DNA from 2 places in the Streptomyces sp. NBC_01237 genome. Region 1 is predicted to be linked to the other one. Evidence: riboswitches for the same ligand, from Rfam matches in the RefSeq annotation. Region 1 holds a riboswitch; the other holds the start of a gene.

Evidence for each region. A riboswitch is a leader RNA that binds a small molecule or an ion and turns the genes downstream of it on or off. The one in region 1 is predicted to bind cobalamin.
Region 2: another riboswitch for cobalamin. It lies ahead of OG251_RS14220 (ABC transporter substrate-binding protein); the one in region 1 lies ahead of OG251_RS08685 (cobalamin biosynthesis protein).

The regions. Positions count from the first base shown of each region.
Region 1 is NZ_CP108508.1:1,952,373-1,960,173, reverse strand. It holds gene OG251_RS08705 (cobyrinate a,c-diamide synthase) at 1-747, opposite strand, end outside; gene cobO (cob(I)yrinic acid a,c-diamide adenosyltransferase) at 741-1,340, opposite strand; gene OG251_RS08695 (putative cobaltochelatase) at 1,340-3,373, opposite strand; gene OG251_RS08690 (cobyric acid synthase) at 3,370-5,181, opposite strand; gene OG251_RS08685 (cobalamin biosynthesis protein) at 5,178-6,122, opposite strand; cobalamin riboswitch at 6,227-6,418, opposite strand; gene OG251_RS08680 (hypothetical protein) at 6,529-6,771, opposite strand; gene OG251_RS08675 (inorganic phosphate transporter) at 6,784-7,801, opposite strand, start outside.
Region 2 is NZ_CP108508.1:3,222,879-3,230,679, reverse strand. It holds gene OG251_RS14255 (hypothetical protein) at 1-177, shown strand, start outside; gene OG251_RS14250 (isochorismatase family protein) at 255-851, opposite strand; gene OG251_RS14245 (nicotinate phosphoribosyltransferase) at 1,046-2,374, opposite strand; gene clpS (ATP-dependent Clp protease adapter ClpS) at 2,464-2,772, shown strand; gene OG251_RS14235 (DUF2017 domain-containing protein) at 2,841-3,425, shown strand; gene OG251_RS14230 (amino acid permease) at 3,765-5,195, shown strand; gene OG251_RS14225 (M67 family metallopeptidase) at 5,277-5,699, shown strand; cobalamin riboswitch at 5,855-5,983, shown strand; gene OG251_RS14220 (ABC transporter substrate-binding protein) at 6,022-7,050, shown strand; gene OG251_RS14215 (FecCD family ABC transporter permease) at 7,047-7,801, shown strand, end outside.

The sequences.
Region 1 (7,801 bases):
GGTCCCGGCCGCCGGGTGACGCTCCGGCTCCCACACCTCGTCCGGCAGCGGGGGAGCCGACCTGGCCAGGGCCATCAGCGCGTCGAGATCGCATCCCGCGCGCACCCGTTCCCCCATCGCCCGTACGGCGTCGACGGCATCCGTCTGCCGCTCGGCCACCGGCACCAGGCCCAGGTGGCGCGAGGGCGTCGCCAGTTGCGCGGCCCGCCGCAGCACCCCGAGCACCGGCAGCCCCGACTCGTCCAGCGCGTCGCGCAGCAGCGCCTCGTGGCGGTCGGAGGCCACCTTGTTCAGGATCACGCCGCCTATCCGTACCTGGGGATCCCAGGACGCGAACCCGTGCACCAGGGCCGCGACGGAACGGGACTGCGAGGAGGCGTCGACGACCAGGACGACGGGCGCCCGCAGGAGCTTGGCGACCTGGGCGGTGGAGGCCAGCTCGCCCTGTCCCGAGGCACCGTCGTACAGCCCCATGACGCCCTCGACCACGGCGAGGTCGCAGCCGCCCGCCCCGTGCGCGAACAGGGGGGCGATCAGACCGGTCCCGCACATGTACGCGTCGAGGTTGCGGCCGGGCCTGCCGGTCGCCAGCGCGTGGTAGCCCGGATCGATGTAGTCCGGGCCCACCTTGTGCGGGGAGACCGCGAGCCCACGCGCGGCGAACGCGGCCATCAGCCCCGTGGCGAGGGTGGTCTTGCCGCTGCCGGACGCCGGAGCGGCGATGACCAGACGGGGAACAGTCACCACTCGATGCCCCTCTGGCCCTTCTGACCGGCGTCCATCGGGTGCTTGACCTTCGACATGTCGGTCACCAGATCGGCGGCCTCGATCAGCTTGTCCGGAGCGTTGCGCCCGGTGATCACCACATGCTGGGTGCCGGGACGGTTCCGCATCACCTCGACGACCTCGTCGGTGTCGATCCAGCCCCAGTGCATGGGGTAGGCGAACTCGTCCAGGACGTACAGCTTGTACGTCTCGGCCGCCAGGTCGCGCTTGACCTGCTCCCAGCCCTCACGGGCCTTCTCCTCGTTGTCCAGCTGGTTGTCGCGCTGTACCCACGACCAGCCCTCGCCCATCTTGTGCCAGGCGACGGTGCCGCCCTCGCCGCTGGCCCCGAGGACCTTCAGCGCGTTCTCCTCGCCGACCTTCCACTTCGCCGACTTCACGAACTGGAACACCCCGATCGGCCAGCCCTGGTTCCAGGCCCGCAGCGCGAGTCCGAAGGCAGCCGTCGACTTCCCCTTGCCGATGCCCGTGTGGACGAACAGCAGCGGACGGTTGCGCCGCTGACGGGTGGTGAGCCCGTCGTCCGGTACCGATGTCGGCTGTCCCTGTGGCATTACGCGGCCCTTCCGGCTGTGGTGACGTCCTTGACGAGCCCGGCGATCGAGTCGGCCCGCAGCTCGTCGAGCGTGACGGCGGTACCCCCCAGATCCCGGGCGAGCTGTGCGGCGAGCCCGAGGCGTACGATCCCCGACTCGCAGTCCATGACGACGGACGCGGTGCCCTCGGAGCGGTGCAGCCGCCCGGCCCTCCCGGCGAGCGCCACCGGCTCGGGGCCGCCGGTCGCCCGGCCGTCCGTCACCACGACGAGCAGCGGCCGCCGCGAGGGATCGCGCAGCCGCTCCACCCGCAGGACGTCATGGGCCTTCAGCAGCCCGGCGGCCAGCGGCGTACGGCCCCCGGTCGGCAGCGACTCCAGCCGCGCCGCCGCCGCGTCCACCGACGAGGTCGGCGGCAGCGCCACCTCGGCGTCCTTGCCCCGGAAGGTGACCAGGCCGACCTTGTCCCGCCGCTGGTACGCGTCCAGCAGCAGCGAGAGCACCGCACCCTTCACCGCGCTCATCCGCTGCCGGGCCGCCATCGAACCGGAGGCGTCCACGACGAAGAGCACCAGATTGCCCTCGCGCCCCTCGCGCGTCGCCTGCCGCAGATCGTCGCGGCGCACGACGAGGCCGCGCCCGGACCGTCCGCGTGCGTGCTGGTGCGGCGCCGCCGCCTGCACGGTCGCCGCCAGGTGCAGCTTCGTCAGGGCACCCTGCGGGCGCCGCGACCCGGTCGTACGGCCGTGCTCGGTACGGGCCCGGGACCGCCGTCCCGCAGCGCCCTCGCCGAGCCCCGGCACGCTCAGCATCTTCGTCCGGAACGGCTCGGCCGAGGCCACGGGCTGCTGCTCCGCACCGGCGGAACGTCCGGGCGCGTCGGTGCTGCCCTCGTGCGCCGGCCCCGGCGTGTCGCTCCCGTCGGCCTGCGGCGGCACGCCACCGCCACCACCGTTGTCGCCCCCGTCACCGGGGCCGTCCGGGTGCGGCCCGTCGGGGTCCGGGTCGTTGTCGCCCTCACCCTCGCCGTCGTTCCGGTCCTCGGCGGCTTCCCGGAGGGTGTCGTCCAGCTTGTCCTCGTCCAGACCGGGCGCGTCGAACGGATTGCGCCGGCGCCGGTGCGGGAGCGCCAGGAGCGCGGCCTGCCGCACATCCTCGGCGAGCACCTCCTCGCGCCCGGCCCAGGCGGCCAGGGCGGTCGCGGTACGGGCCATCACGATGTCGGCGCGCATGCCGTCGACCTCGAACGCCGCACAGGTCGCCGCGATCTGCCGCAGCACACCGTCACCCAGCACGACACGGGGGAGCAGGGCGCGCGCGGCGACGATCCGCTCCCTGAGCGCGGACTCCTCGTCGGCCCAGCGGGCGGCGAAGGCGACCGGATCGTCGTCGTGGGCGAGCCTGCGCCGCACGACGTCGACCCGCTGGTCGGTGTCACGGGACGCGGCCACCTCGACCGTGAGCCCGAACCGGTCCAGCAACTGCGGCCGCAGTTCGCCCTCTTCGGGGTTCATGGTCCCGACCAGCAGGAAACGCGCCGCGTGCCGTACGGAGACGCCCTCGCGCTCGACGTACGAAGCACCCATGGCCGCCGCGTCCAGCAGCAGGTCCACCAGATGGTCGTGGAGCAGGTTGACCTCGTCCACGTACAGAATCCCGCGATGCGCGTCGGCCAGCAGCCCCGGCTCGAAAGCCTTCACGCCCTCGGAGAGCGCCCGCTCGATGTCCAGCGCCCCCACGAGCCGGTCCTCGGACGCCCCGACGGGCAGCTCCACGGTCCGCGCGGCCCGCGACACGCCGGTCACGCCGCCGTGGGGCCCATCGGGACACGCCGGATCGGGAACCCCCGGGTCGCACGAGAACCGGCAGCCCGGCACCACGGAGACCTCCGGCATGAGCGCGGCGAGCGCCCGCACGGCGGTGGACTTGGCGGTTCCCTTCTCACCCCGCACGAGCACCCCGCCGACAGCCGGACTGACGGCGTTCAGCAACAGCCCGAGCCGAAGATCGTCCTGCCCGACGATCGCTGTGAAGGGATAGGGCGTACTCACAGGGCCTCCTTGTTGACATCCGACACTTCAAGCCCGTCCGCGTCCCGGGCACTATCAAGCCGGCCCGGCTCCTGCACCGCGTCCGGGGCACTATCAAGCCCGTCCGGCTCCTGTACCGAGTCGCGGGCAACTTCGAGCCCGCCCGGCCGTCCCACCGTGTTCCGGGCACTATCAAGCCCGTCCGGCGATTGAGGACCGGGGTCCGGGGCGGAGCCCCGGTTTCGGGAAGGGGCGGGGCGGGGAGACAAGCCCGCCGCAGGCGCACCACCGCCCAAGGACACCGCACCACCCCCCGCCCCCACCGACGGCGCACCCGGAGCGATGAACGGCACCCCCCCCGGCGCCCCACCCTCGATCAACCGCCACAGCCCATCCGTATCCGCGTGCTCCTCCACCAGATCCCCGAGCCGGTCCAACTGCTCCTCCCGCAGCGCCCCGAAACTCGTGTCCGGCGCGGGCACGAACCGCCGCCCCGCCGCCCGCGCGACCTCCTCCAGGAACCGCCGCCGGAACGCGTCGCTCTCCAGCGACCCGTGCCAGTGCGTCCCCCACACCGCGCCCACCCGGCACCCGTCCAGGAACGGCTCGCCGCCCCGCACATCGGCGACCCCGTGATGGATCTCGTACCCCTCCACCGGTTCCCCGAGCGCCGAACCGACCGGCCGGGCGAGCGTCTTGGCCCGCTCGAACCGGATCCGCACCGGCAGCAGCCCCAGCCCGTCGACCTGTCCGGCCCGCGACTCCACCTCGTCCTCGATCCGTTCACCGAGCACCTGGAACCCGCCGCAGATGCCGAGCACCGGCCGGCCCTCGGCCGCCCGCCGTACGAGCGCGTCGGCGAGTCCCCGCTCCCGCAGCCAGGCCAGCGCCTTCACCGTCCCGCGCGTGCCGGGCACGATCACCAGGTCCGCGTCGGCCAGTTCCTCGGCCCGGTCCACGAACCGCACCACCACACCCGGTTCGGCGGCCAGCGCGTCCACATCGGTGAAGTTCGACATCAGCGGTACGGCACACACGGCGACCCGCAGCACGTCCTCGCCGTGCGGCGGTGCGACGACCGACTCCCGTACGGCACCGCGCAACGAGACGCGCAGACCGTCCTCCTCGTCGATGCCCAGGCCGTGCGCGAAGGGCAGCACCCCGTACGTACGCCGCCCGGTCAGCCCGTACAGCATGTCCAGGCCCGGCTCCAGCAGCGAGACATCGCCGCGGAACTTGTTGACGAGGTAGCCGGCGACCAGCGACTGGTCCTCGGCGCTCAGCAGCGCCGTCGTGCCGAAGAACGAGGCGAAGACGCCCCCGCGGTCGATGTCGCCGACCACCAGCACGGGGAAGCGCGCGGCCCGCGCGATGCCCATGTTCACGATGTCGGTGCGCCGCAGATTGATCTCGGCGGGACTGCCCGCCCCCTCGCAGATCACGGCGTCATAGGTGCTCCGGAGCTGCTCCAGACAGTCCACGACCGTCCCGAGGAGCGCCTCCTGCCGGCCTCCGTGGTAGCCGCGGGCGCTCATCTCACCGACCGGTTTCCCCATCAGGACGACCTGACTGGAACGGTCGCTGCCGGGCTTGAGCAGCACCGGGTTCATCAGCGCGGACGGCTCGACCCGGGCGGCCTGGGCCTGCATCGCCTGGGCACGGCCGATCTCCGCGCCCTCACGGGTCACGAACGAGTTGAGCGACATGTTCTGCGCCTTGAACGGCGCGACCTTCACCCCGCGGCGGACCAGCCACCGGCAGATCCCGGCCGTGACGACGCTCTTGCCCGCGTCCGATGTGGTCCCGGCGACCAGCAGTCCGCCGCTCATATCCCTCTCCGTCCCGCGATCAGCCGGCCCGCCACGCACACGCCGAGGGCCAGCGCACTCACCCGGCGCGACAGTCGCACCGCGCGTTCGATGTCGGCGCTCTCCACCGCCCGGCCGGCCGCCCCGTTGAGCACGGGCCGGTGCTCGACGCGCCCGGCGTACGCCAGGGTCCCGCCGAGCCGTACGCCGAGCGCTCCCGCGAACGCGGCCTCCACCGGGCCCGCGTTGGGGCTCGGATGGCTGCCCGCGTCCGCACGCCACGCCCGTACGGCTTCGCCCGGACGTCCCCCGGCCACCACGGCCAGCGCGGCCGTCAGCCGGGCTCCGGGCCATCCCGCCAGGTCGTCCAGGCGGGCCGAGGCCCAGCCGTAGCGCCGGTAGCGGGGCGACTTGTGGCCGACCATGGCGTCCAGGGTGTTGACGGCCCGGAAGGCGACGAGTCCGGGGACCCCGCCCAGGGCGCCCCAGACGAGGGCGCCGACGACGGCGTCCGAGGTGTTCTCGGCGACGGACTCGACCACGGCGCGGGCGATCTGCGGTCCGTCGAGGGAGTGCGGGTCGCGCCCGCACAGATGGGGCAGCCGTTCGCGGGCCACGTCGATGTCCCCGGCGGCGAGCGCACCCGCGACGGCGCGCGCCTCACGGCCCAGCGACGTACCACCGATCACGGACCAGGTGGTGGCGGCGGTCAGCGCGACGGCCGCGGCGGGGCGGCCCCGTACGGCACGCGAGGCCAGCACGGCGGCTCCCGCGGCGCCTCCGGCGCAGACGACGGTGTGCAGGGCACCCCGCCCGCGGTGGTCGCGCCACAGCAGACGCTCGGCCGCCGCCGCGGCCCGGCCGAACCCGGCGACGGGATGCCCCCGGCGGGGGTCACCGAGCAGGCGGTCGGCGATCAGTCCGGCCGTGGCGCCGTACGCGAAGATGCGGTCGGCACGCACGGCTCAGCCGACCGCGGAGCGGGAGGTTCTCGCAGGGGGCGACACAGGTTCCGGCGCACGGCGGCCAGGCATGGCGTATGTCCTCACTCAGGGTCCGCGCCCTGGTTCGACGTGACCGGCGACGAGAGTCTCCTGGCTTCCGGATCCGCAGTTCCCCCGGCCTTCCAGACCGCGTCGGCGGACCGTGACTTCCGATGTGGGGGACTGCTCCCCGGTGACAGTGGCGGGACCGCGCCGGATTCGCACCGGCTTCCTCTGCTGTCGCCGTAAACGGCTCCGGCAGTCCACCACGCTGTGAGAACGCCCGTCAACTTGCCGTTGACCTGCGGGGCCGCAGTGTGCCCAGACGCACATCGGGCCGGACACACAGGGTGTGTCCGGCCCGACGGAGGAGCGGTGGTGCGGGTCAGGCGACGATCAGGTAGATCCCGTACGCGACCGCCGCCACGCACAGCGCGAAGCAGAGGTACGCACCGGCGCGGAGCGGCGTGAACGCGCCGCCGGAGCCGCCGGCCCGAGCCGTCGAGGTCTGCGCCGACGCCTGCTTGGAGAGGCCGACGATGCCGAGCGTGAAGAGGCCGACCAGCGCCACGGTGACCACGAGGCTGACACCGAAGACGGAGGCGAGAGCTGCCCAGTCGATGTTCATGGGGATCTGTCCTTACACCGTGGCCGGCCGCGCCGGGTCGGCGGGCGTTCCGGCCGGAGCCGAGATGGTGGTCTTGAGGTCCGTGGCCGTGGTGCCGATGGGCGGCGGGCTGACGGCGGCCATGGCCGTGGTGACGACTCCCGCGGGCTCGTCCTGCGCACCGCCGCCGGTGACGTTGGTGTGGTCGACCGGCTTGCGGCGCGACAGCAGCCAGATGGCACCGGAGCCCGCGACGAGCAGGACGGCGACGACCGCGACGCCCCAGCCGCCCTGCTTGGTCAGGAACTCCGCGCCCGCGCCGACCAGGCCCGCGGCCGGCAGGGTCAGGCCCCAGGCGACGAACATCCGGGTGGCGGTGGACCAGCGGACCACGCCCCCCTGACGGCCGAGGCCCGCGCCCATCACGGCGCCGGAGCAGGACTGGGTGGTGGAGAGCGAGAAACCGAGGTGCGAGGAGGCCAGGATGACCGTGGCCGCACTGGTCTGGGCGGCGAAGCCCTGCGGCGGCTTGAGGTCGGTCAGGCCGCTGCCCATGGTGCGGATGATGCGCCAGCCGCCGAGGTAGGTACCCAGGGCGATGGCGACACCCGCGGAGACGATGACCCAGACCGGCGGGTTGGAACCGGGGGACAGGACGCCACCGGTGACCAGGGCCAGGGTGATGATGCCCATCGTCTTCTGCGCGTCGTTGGTGCCGTGGGCGAGCGAGACGAGACCGGCCGAGGCGATCTGGCCGGCCCGGTAGCCCTTGGCGGTCGACTTCAGCTGCGTCTCGTCGGTGACCTTGCGGCTGAGACGGTACGTCAGCCTGGTGGCCAGCAGGGCGGCGAGACCGGCGACGAGCGGGGCGGCGATCGCGGGCAGCAGCACCTTGGTGACGACGGTGCCGCCGTTGATCGAGGACCAGCCCGCCGACATGACGGCGGCGCCGATGAGGCCGCCGAACAGGGCGTGGGAGGAACTGGAGGGCAGGCCGACCAGCCAGGTCAGCAGATTCCACAGGATGGCGCCGACGAGCGCCGCGAAGATG
Region 2 (7,801 bases), 1.3 Mb from region 1:
GTCTATCTCCGCGGCAATGCCCAGCCGCCCACGCCGGACGAGATCACGGCGGTGCTGCACCACCCGGACGGCCTGCTGTGGCGGGCGGCGCCCCAGACCGGACAGGAGCTCTGGCACCCCATCCGGGCCCTGCTGGGGCCCACCGGATACGCCGGCCCGGCCCGCCCCGCCGCGTAGCCCCGTCCACGCGCGTAGCCCCGTCCCGCGGGCACCGGGTGAAGCGCCGAGCGCCCGGCGGACGGGTCGGAGGCGCCCTACGGGGTACCGGCGACGACCGGCTTGCCGGAGAGCTCCACGCCCGCGGTACGGAGCTCCTCCAGCGCCCGCTCCGTGGTCGCCCCGGCGACCCCGGCGGTCAGCTCCAGCAGGACGTGCGTGGCGAAGCCCTCACGGGCGGCGTCCAGGGCCGTGGCCCGGACGCAGTGGTCGGTCGCGATGCCGACCACGTCGACCTCGGTGACGGAGCGGTCGCGCAGCCACTGGGCGAGCCCGACCCCGTTCTCGTCGAGCCCCTCGAAGCCGCTGTACGCCGCGGCGTACGCCCCCTTGTCGAAGACGGCGTCGATGGCGCCCGAGGCGACGGCGGGGGCGAAGTTGGGGTGGAAGCCCACCCCCTCCGTACCGGCCACGCAGTGCACCGGCCAGGAGTGCTCGAAGTCGGGCTGCGAGGAGAAGTGGTCACCCGGGTCGACATGGTGGTCACGGGTGGCCACCACATGGCGGTAGCCGGCCTGGGCCTCGCCGATCAGGTCGGTGATGGCGGCGGCGACATCGGCGCCGCCCGCCACCGCGAGGCTGCCGCCCTCGCAGAAGTCGTTCTGAACGTCCACGACGATCAAGGCGCGGTGCATGGCGGGTGTCCTTAGGTGGGGGAGAGGCGGCGCTTCGGCGGTGAGCGTACGGGGTTCACGGGGATGTCAGGGAGCGGGACGCCACCGAGCGTAGAGATTTGGCCCGCACAATCAAGCCCACCCGGCGATCGCGGGCATTCCCGGTCGCGCCGGACGTCCCTGCCGTATGTCGCCACTGCCCCGACCCTGTCCCCTCACACGTATTCGGTCGGAAGCACCGGCTCGCCGCGTGACAGCTGGATCGCCGACATCGGCAGCCCCTTGAGCGCCGTGACGTGCCGCTCCCGGGCCGCCTCCAGCGGTTCGCGGGCGACGACCTCGCCGCCCCGCACCAGCTCCACCAGCAGCTGCCGTCCGGCCAGCTCCTCGGGCACGGGGCCGGTCCCGACCACCTCCGCCTCGGCCACGCCGTGCCCGTCGAGCCGGCGCGCGGCCCACTTGCGTCCGCCCACCGACGACTTCGCGCCGAGCGACTTCTTCGCGACCGGCCGCATCGTCTCCGCGGGATCGGCGGACCCGGCGCGGGCGACCAGCTTGTAGACCATGGAGCAGGTCGGCTGCCCGCTCCCGGTGACCAGCTGCGTGCCCACCCCGTAGGCGTCGACCGGCGCCGCGGCCAGCGAGGCGATGGCGTACTCGTCCAGGTCCGAGGTCACCACGATCTTCGTCCCGGTGGCGCCCAGCTCGTCCAGCTGCTGCCGCACCCGGTGCGCGACCAGCAGCAGGTCGCCGGAGTCGATCCGTACCGCTCCGAGCTCGGGCCCGGCGACCTCGACCGCCGTACGGACCGCCTCGGTCACGTCGTACGTGTCGACCAGCAGCGTCGTGCTCCGGCCCAGCGAGTCCACCTGCGCCTGGAACGCGTCGCGCTCGCTGTCGTGGAGCAGGGTGAAGGCGTGCGCGCTCGTCCCCACGGTCGGGATGCCGTAGCGGAAGCCCGCGGCCAGGTCCGAGGTGGTGTCGAAGCCGCCCACGTACGCGGCGCGCGCCGAGGCGACGGCCGACAGCTCGTGCGTACGGCGGGCCCCCATCTCGATCAGCCCGCGGCCACCCGCGGCGGCCGACATCCGGGACGCCGCCGCGGCGATCGCCGAGTCGTGGTTGAGGATCGACAGGATCACCGTCTCCAGCAGCACGCACTCGGCGAAGGAGCCCTCCACCCGCAGGATCGGCGAGCCGGGGAAGTACACCTCGCCCTCCGGGTAGCCCCAGATGTCGCCGCTGAAGCGGTAGCCGGCCAGCCATTCGAGTGTCGGCTCGTCGACGATGTTCTGCTGGCGCAGGAAGCCGATCATCTCGTCGTCGAAGTGGAAGTTCTCCACCGCGTCGAGCACCCGGCCGGTGCCCGCGACGACGCCGTAGCGCCGCCCCTCCGGCAGCCGCCGCGTGAAGGCCTCGAAAACGGAGCGCCGGTCCGCGGTGCCGGCCTTCAGGGCGGCCTGCACCATGGTCAGCTCGTACTGGTCGGTGAAGAGTGCGGTCGACGGCACACCGACCCGTCGCCCAAGGTCCGCTGAGTTCATGGCTGGGATGCTACCCCCTATTTCGTCAGAGTGACGAGATGTGGGGTCCGTTTGTGCGCCGACCCCCTCCGGGTGGCAGCATGGGGTAGGTGAGCGTTGCTGCCCCCGTAGAGATCGAACGTCCAGAGTCGGCCGAAGAGACCTTCGCGGTCCCCGAGCCGGACGTCCCCTGGGTGACGCTGGTGCACAACGACCCGGTGAACCTCATGAGCTATGTGGCCTATGTCTTCCAGGCGTACTTCGGTTATCCGAAGGACAAGGCCCGCAAGCTCATGCTCGACGTGCACCAGAAGGGCCGCGCCGTCGTCTCCAGCGGGAGCCGCGAGGAGATGGAGCGCGATGTCCAGGCCATGCACGGCTACGGCCTCTGGGCCACCCTGACCCAGGACCGCAACTAGCCCCGCGCCCCGCGTCCACCACGCTCCCGTACCGCCCCTGCCCCGCCCGACCCACCATCGGAGAATCCATGGCCGGCCACTTCGAGGCCACCCCCGGCGGCGGCGCGGCCGTCGCGCTCGACGAGGTCGAGATCTCCATCCTGCGCTCCCTCGCCGTCCAGCTGCTGGAACTGATCGGTCCGGGCGCCGAGCCCGCCGAGGGTGAGGACCCGCTCGCCGCCCTCTTCGCCGAGGGCCCGAGCGAACCGCCCGCCGACCCCGCCCTGGCCCGGCTCTTCCCCGAGGCGTACGGGGACGAGGACAAGGAGCTGCGCGAGGCGTCCGCCGAATTCCGCCGCTTCACCGAGAACGACCTGCGCACCCGCAAGCGCGAGGACGCCCTCGCCGTCGTGCGGACCCTGGACGCGCTGACGCCCTCCGGGGACGGCGGCGCCGTCCTCGCGCTCACCGCCGAGGAGTGCCGCAACTGGCTCGGCGCCCTCAACGACCTGCGGCTCACCATCGGCACCCGTCTGGAGGTGTCCGACGAGGACGAGGGTCAGGAGGGCTCGCTCTACCGCCTCCCCGACAGCGATCCGCGCAAGCCGATGGTGATGGCCTACCTCTGGCTGGGCGCGCTCCAGGAGACGCTCGTCGAGACGCTGATGCCCTGAGGGACGTCGTTCTCCCCGGCGGTCCGGCCTTGGGCGGGATACGGAGCTTCGCTCAGCGGACGCTCAAATCCGGATAACGATCCCGTCACCTGAACGGCCTTTTTTGCAGCGGCTGGAAACTCTTGTCCGCTTTTTCCTGTGGTGTGCGCCACAGAATGTCCGGTGGATCGCCCGGGGGCCCGTGATAAATCTTCACGACCACCCGGGGACGCCACCCCTGTTCCCGGGGGCGCTACAAGTCGGCCGAACGCCGACGGCACTCCATCCATATCCGGGGGGATCAGGACCTGATCCGCAGTCTGCGAAGGCGCGGATCGGCATGGAGAAAGGCGCATCACCATGACATCGGCTGAGGTCGACAAGGGGCACGCCGGCCAGGAGGCCGAAGGTGCCGGAAACAGCGGCGAGGGATACCAGCGCGGTCTGGGCGCCCGCCAGATCCAGATGATCGCCATCGGCGGCGCCATCGGGACCGGGCTCTTCCTCGGTGCGGGCAAGGCCATCGACCGGGCCGGTCCCAGTCTCATCCTGGCCTATGCGATCGCGGGCCTGGTCATCTTCTTCATCATGCGGGCCCTCGGCGAACTCCTCATGTACCGACCGGTGTCCGGCTCCTTCTCGGAGTACGCCCGTGAATTCCTCGGGCCGTTCTTCGGATTCGTCACAGGCTGGACGTACTGGCTCTTCTGGGTCGTCACCGGAATCACCGAAGTCACCGCCGCCGCCACCTATATGACGTACTGGTGGAACATTCCGCAGTGGCTGTCCGCACTGGTCTTCACGATTATTCTGTACGGCGCCAACCTGATCTCCGTGAAGCTCTTCGGTGAGCTGGAGTTCTGGTTCTCGATGGTCAAGGTCACCGCGATCATCGGCATGATCCTCATCTGCGCCGGAGTCCTCACGATCGGCTTCTCCGACGCCGCCGACACCGCGACCGTCGCCAATCTCTGGAACGACGGCGGCTTCTTTCCCCAGGGCATCACCGGCACGCTGATGACCCTCCAGATCGTGATGTTCGCCTTCCTGGCCGTCGAACTCGTCGGCGTGACCGCGGGCGAGTCCAAGGACCCCAGGACCGTCCTGCCCAAGGCGATCAACACCGTGCCCTGGCGCATCGCCGTCTTCTACGTCGGCGCGCTGATCATGATCCTGTCGGTGGTGCCGTGGAGCACGTTCAAGCCCGGCGTCTCGCCGTTCGTGAAGGCGTTCGAGGAGATGGGTCTCAGTGTCGGGGCGGCCATCGTCAACTTCGTCGTCCTGACCGCGGCGCTCTCCTCCTGCAACTCCGGCATGTACTCCACCGGCCGCATGCTGCGTGACCTCGCCCTCAACGGGCAGGGCCCGCGGGCCTTCACCAAGCTCACGAAGAACGGCCTGCCGTTCATCGGCACCACCTTCTCGGCCGCGCTGATGCTCGTCGGCGTGTGGATCAACTACCAGTGGCCGGGGCAGGCGTTCAACTACGTCGTCTCCTTCGCGACCATCTCCGGCATGTGGGCCTGGATCATGATCCTGTTCAGCCAGCTCCGCTTCCGCTTCCTGGCCGACCGGGGTGTGCTCCCGCAGTCCACGTTCAGGGCCCCCGGATCCCCGTACACCAGCGTGTTCGCGCTCGCCTTCATCGGCATGGTCATCGTGATGATGGCCATCGACAAGGAAGCCCGCATCTCGCTGTACTGCGCACCGGTCTGGGCCCTGATCCTCGGCGTCTCCTACCTGATGCTCAAGGCCCGCAACCCGGAGAACACGGCCTTCACCAAGAAGTGACCTGCCGCCCGGGCGTCCAGTATGCGGGCCCGTCCGTACCACTCCTCGGTACGGACGGGCCCGCTGCTTATCCTGGACGCCATGCTGACCATCACCCAGGCGCTGTTCGACCAGATCGTCGCCCACTCCCGCGCCGACCACCCCGACGAGGCGTGCGGAGTCGTCGCGGGACCGGCCGGAACGGGACGCGCCGAACGGTTCATCCCCATGCTCAACGCCGCCCGCTCGCCCACGTTCTACGAGTTCGACTCGGCGGACCTCCTCAAGCTCTACCGCGAGATGGACGACCGCGACGAGGAGCCCGTGATCGTCTACCACTCGCACACGGCGACCGAGGCGTACCCCTCCCGCACCGACGTCACGTACGCCAACGAACCCGGCGCCCACTACGTCCTCGTCTCCACCGCGGACACCGACGAGGCGGGCCCGTTCCAGTTCCGCTCGTACCGCATCGTGGACGGCGAGATCACGGAGGAGGACGTCAAGGTCGTCGAGGCCTACTGACGCCCACGGCCTACCGGCGCCCGCACCCTGCCGGCGCCCGCACCCTGCCGGCGCCCGCCAGTCGCCGACACCCGCGACCCGATGACCCCGTGACTCGCTGACCCTACTGAGGGTCGCCTTACCGGGGCCGCGACCGCGTCTGGCACACTGCACCCAGACCCAACGAGGCGGCAGGACCCAGGAAGCCGGTGAGAGTCCGGCACGGTCCCGCCACTGTGACCGAACCCCCGTCCACGAGGACCGGGGCTCGGCAGTCAGGAACTGGCCTGCCGCCTTCTCGCACCGACCAGGGGACGCGGAAATCCCCCGGAGAGGCCCCGCCATGTTCCGGCGCACCCCCGCGCTCACAGCCGCCGCCGTGCTGCTCCCGCTCGCCCTCACCGCCTGCTCCGCCACGGACGCCGACAACGGCTCCAAGGACCCGGCCAAGGGAGCCGCGTCGTCCGCGGGCTTCCCGTACACCGTCACCAACTGCGGTGTCACCACGACGTACAAGGCACCGCCGAAGCGCGCCGTCACCATGAACCAGCACGTCACCGAAGTGATGCTGGAACTGGGCCTCGCCAAGTCCCTGGTCGGCACCGCCTACCTCGACGACAAGGTCCTGCCCACGTACGAGAGCCAGTACGAGGCCGTCCCCGTCCTGGCCAAGGAGTACCCCTCGTACGAGCAGCTCCTCGCCGCCGACCCCGACTTCGTCTACGGCGGATACGCCACCGCGTTCGCCGCGGGCGACGGCCGCAGCCGCGAGGCGCTCAAGAAGTCCGGCATCGACACCCGGCTCAACACGGAGTACTGCTCCAAGGGCGACACCGCGATGGACGCCCTCTACGAGGAGGTCCGCGAGGTCGGCCACACCTTCGGCGTCAGCCGCCGCGCCGAAACCTGGATCGACGAGGCCAAGGCCACCAACGCCGCCACGGCGAAGAAGCTCACGTCCGTGGAGCCGGTCTCCGTCTTCGTCTACGACAGCGGCGACAAGACGGCCTTCACCGCGGGCGGCAAGGGCATCGGCAACGAGCTGATCACCCGGGCCGGCGGCCGCAACGTCTTCGCCGACCTCGACAAGGCATTCGGCGACGCCTCCTGGGAGAACGTCGTCGCCCGCAAGCCCGACGTCATCGTCATCTACGACTACGGCGCCACCACCGTCGCCCAGAAGAAGAAGCGCCTCCTGGACGACCCGGCGCTCGCCGACGTCCCCGCGATCAAGAACAAGCGGTTCGCCGTCCTCCCGCTCTCCGACGCGGTCCTCGGCGTCCGCGCCCCCGCCGCGGTCGGCAAGCTCGCCGCCCAGCTGCACCCGGAGATACCCGAAGGCACGCCCGGCGAGGCGACCACCGCGCCGTGAGCTGCCGCACCCCCGCCGCCCCGCGGCGGCTGCTGCGCTACACCCTGGTCACCGGCGTCCTCGCCGTCGTCCTCTGCGCAGCCGTACTCGCCGCGCTCGCCCTCGGCTCCGTCCGCATCCCGCCCGGCCAGGTCCTGGACATCCTGACCGGGCGGGCCGGACCGGGCCCGTTCCGCACGATCGTCCTCGACGTCCGGCTGCCCCGGGTCCTGCTCGGCATCATCGTCGGCGCCGGACTCGCCGTGATCGGCACCGTCCTCCAGGCGCTCGTACGCAACCCGCTCGCCGACCCGTTCCTCCTCGGCGTCTCCTCCGGCGCCTCCACCGGAGCGGTCCTCGTGATCGTCCTCGGCGTCGGCGCGGGCATCGCCACCACCGTCACCATCCCCGCCGCCGCCTTCGTGGGCGCACTCGCCTCACTGCTGCTCGTCTACACGCTGGCCCGCGGCGGATCCGGCCTCACCACCAACCGGCTCGTCCTCGCCGGAGTCGCCGTCTCCTACATCCTGTCCGCCCTCACCAGCCTCATCCTGGTCACCTCGGCCCGCGCCGACCACCTCCAGGAAGTCCTCTACTGGACCCTCGGCGGTCTCGGCGCCGCCCGCTGGGACATGCTCGCGCTGCCGTCGGCCGTCCTCGTCGCCGGTACGGCCCTGCTCCTCACCCTCGCCCGCCCGCTCGACCTGCTGCTCGTCGGCGAGGAGGGCGCCACCGTCCTCGGCCTCGACACGGCACGCTTCCGGGCCGGGGT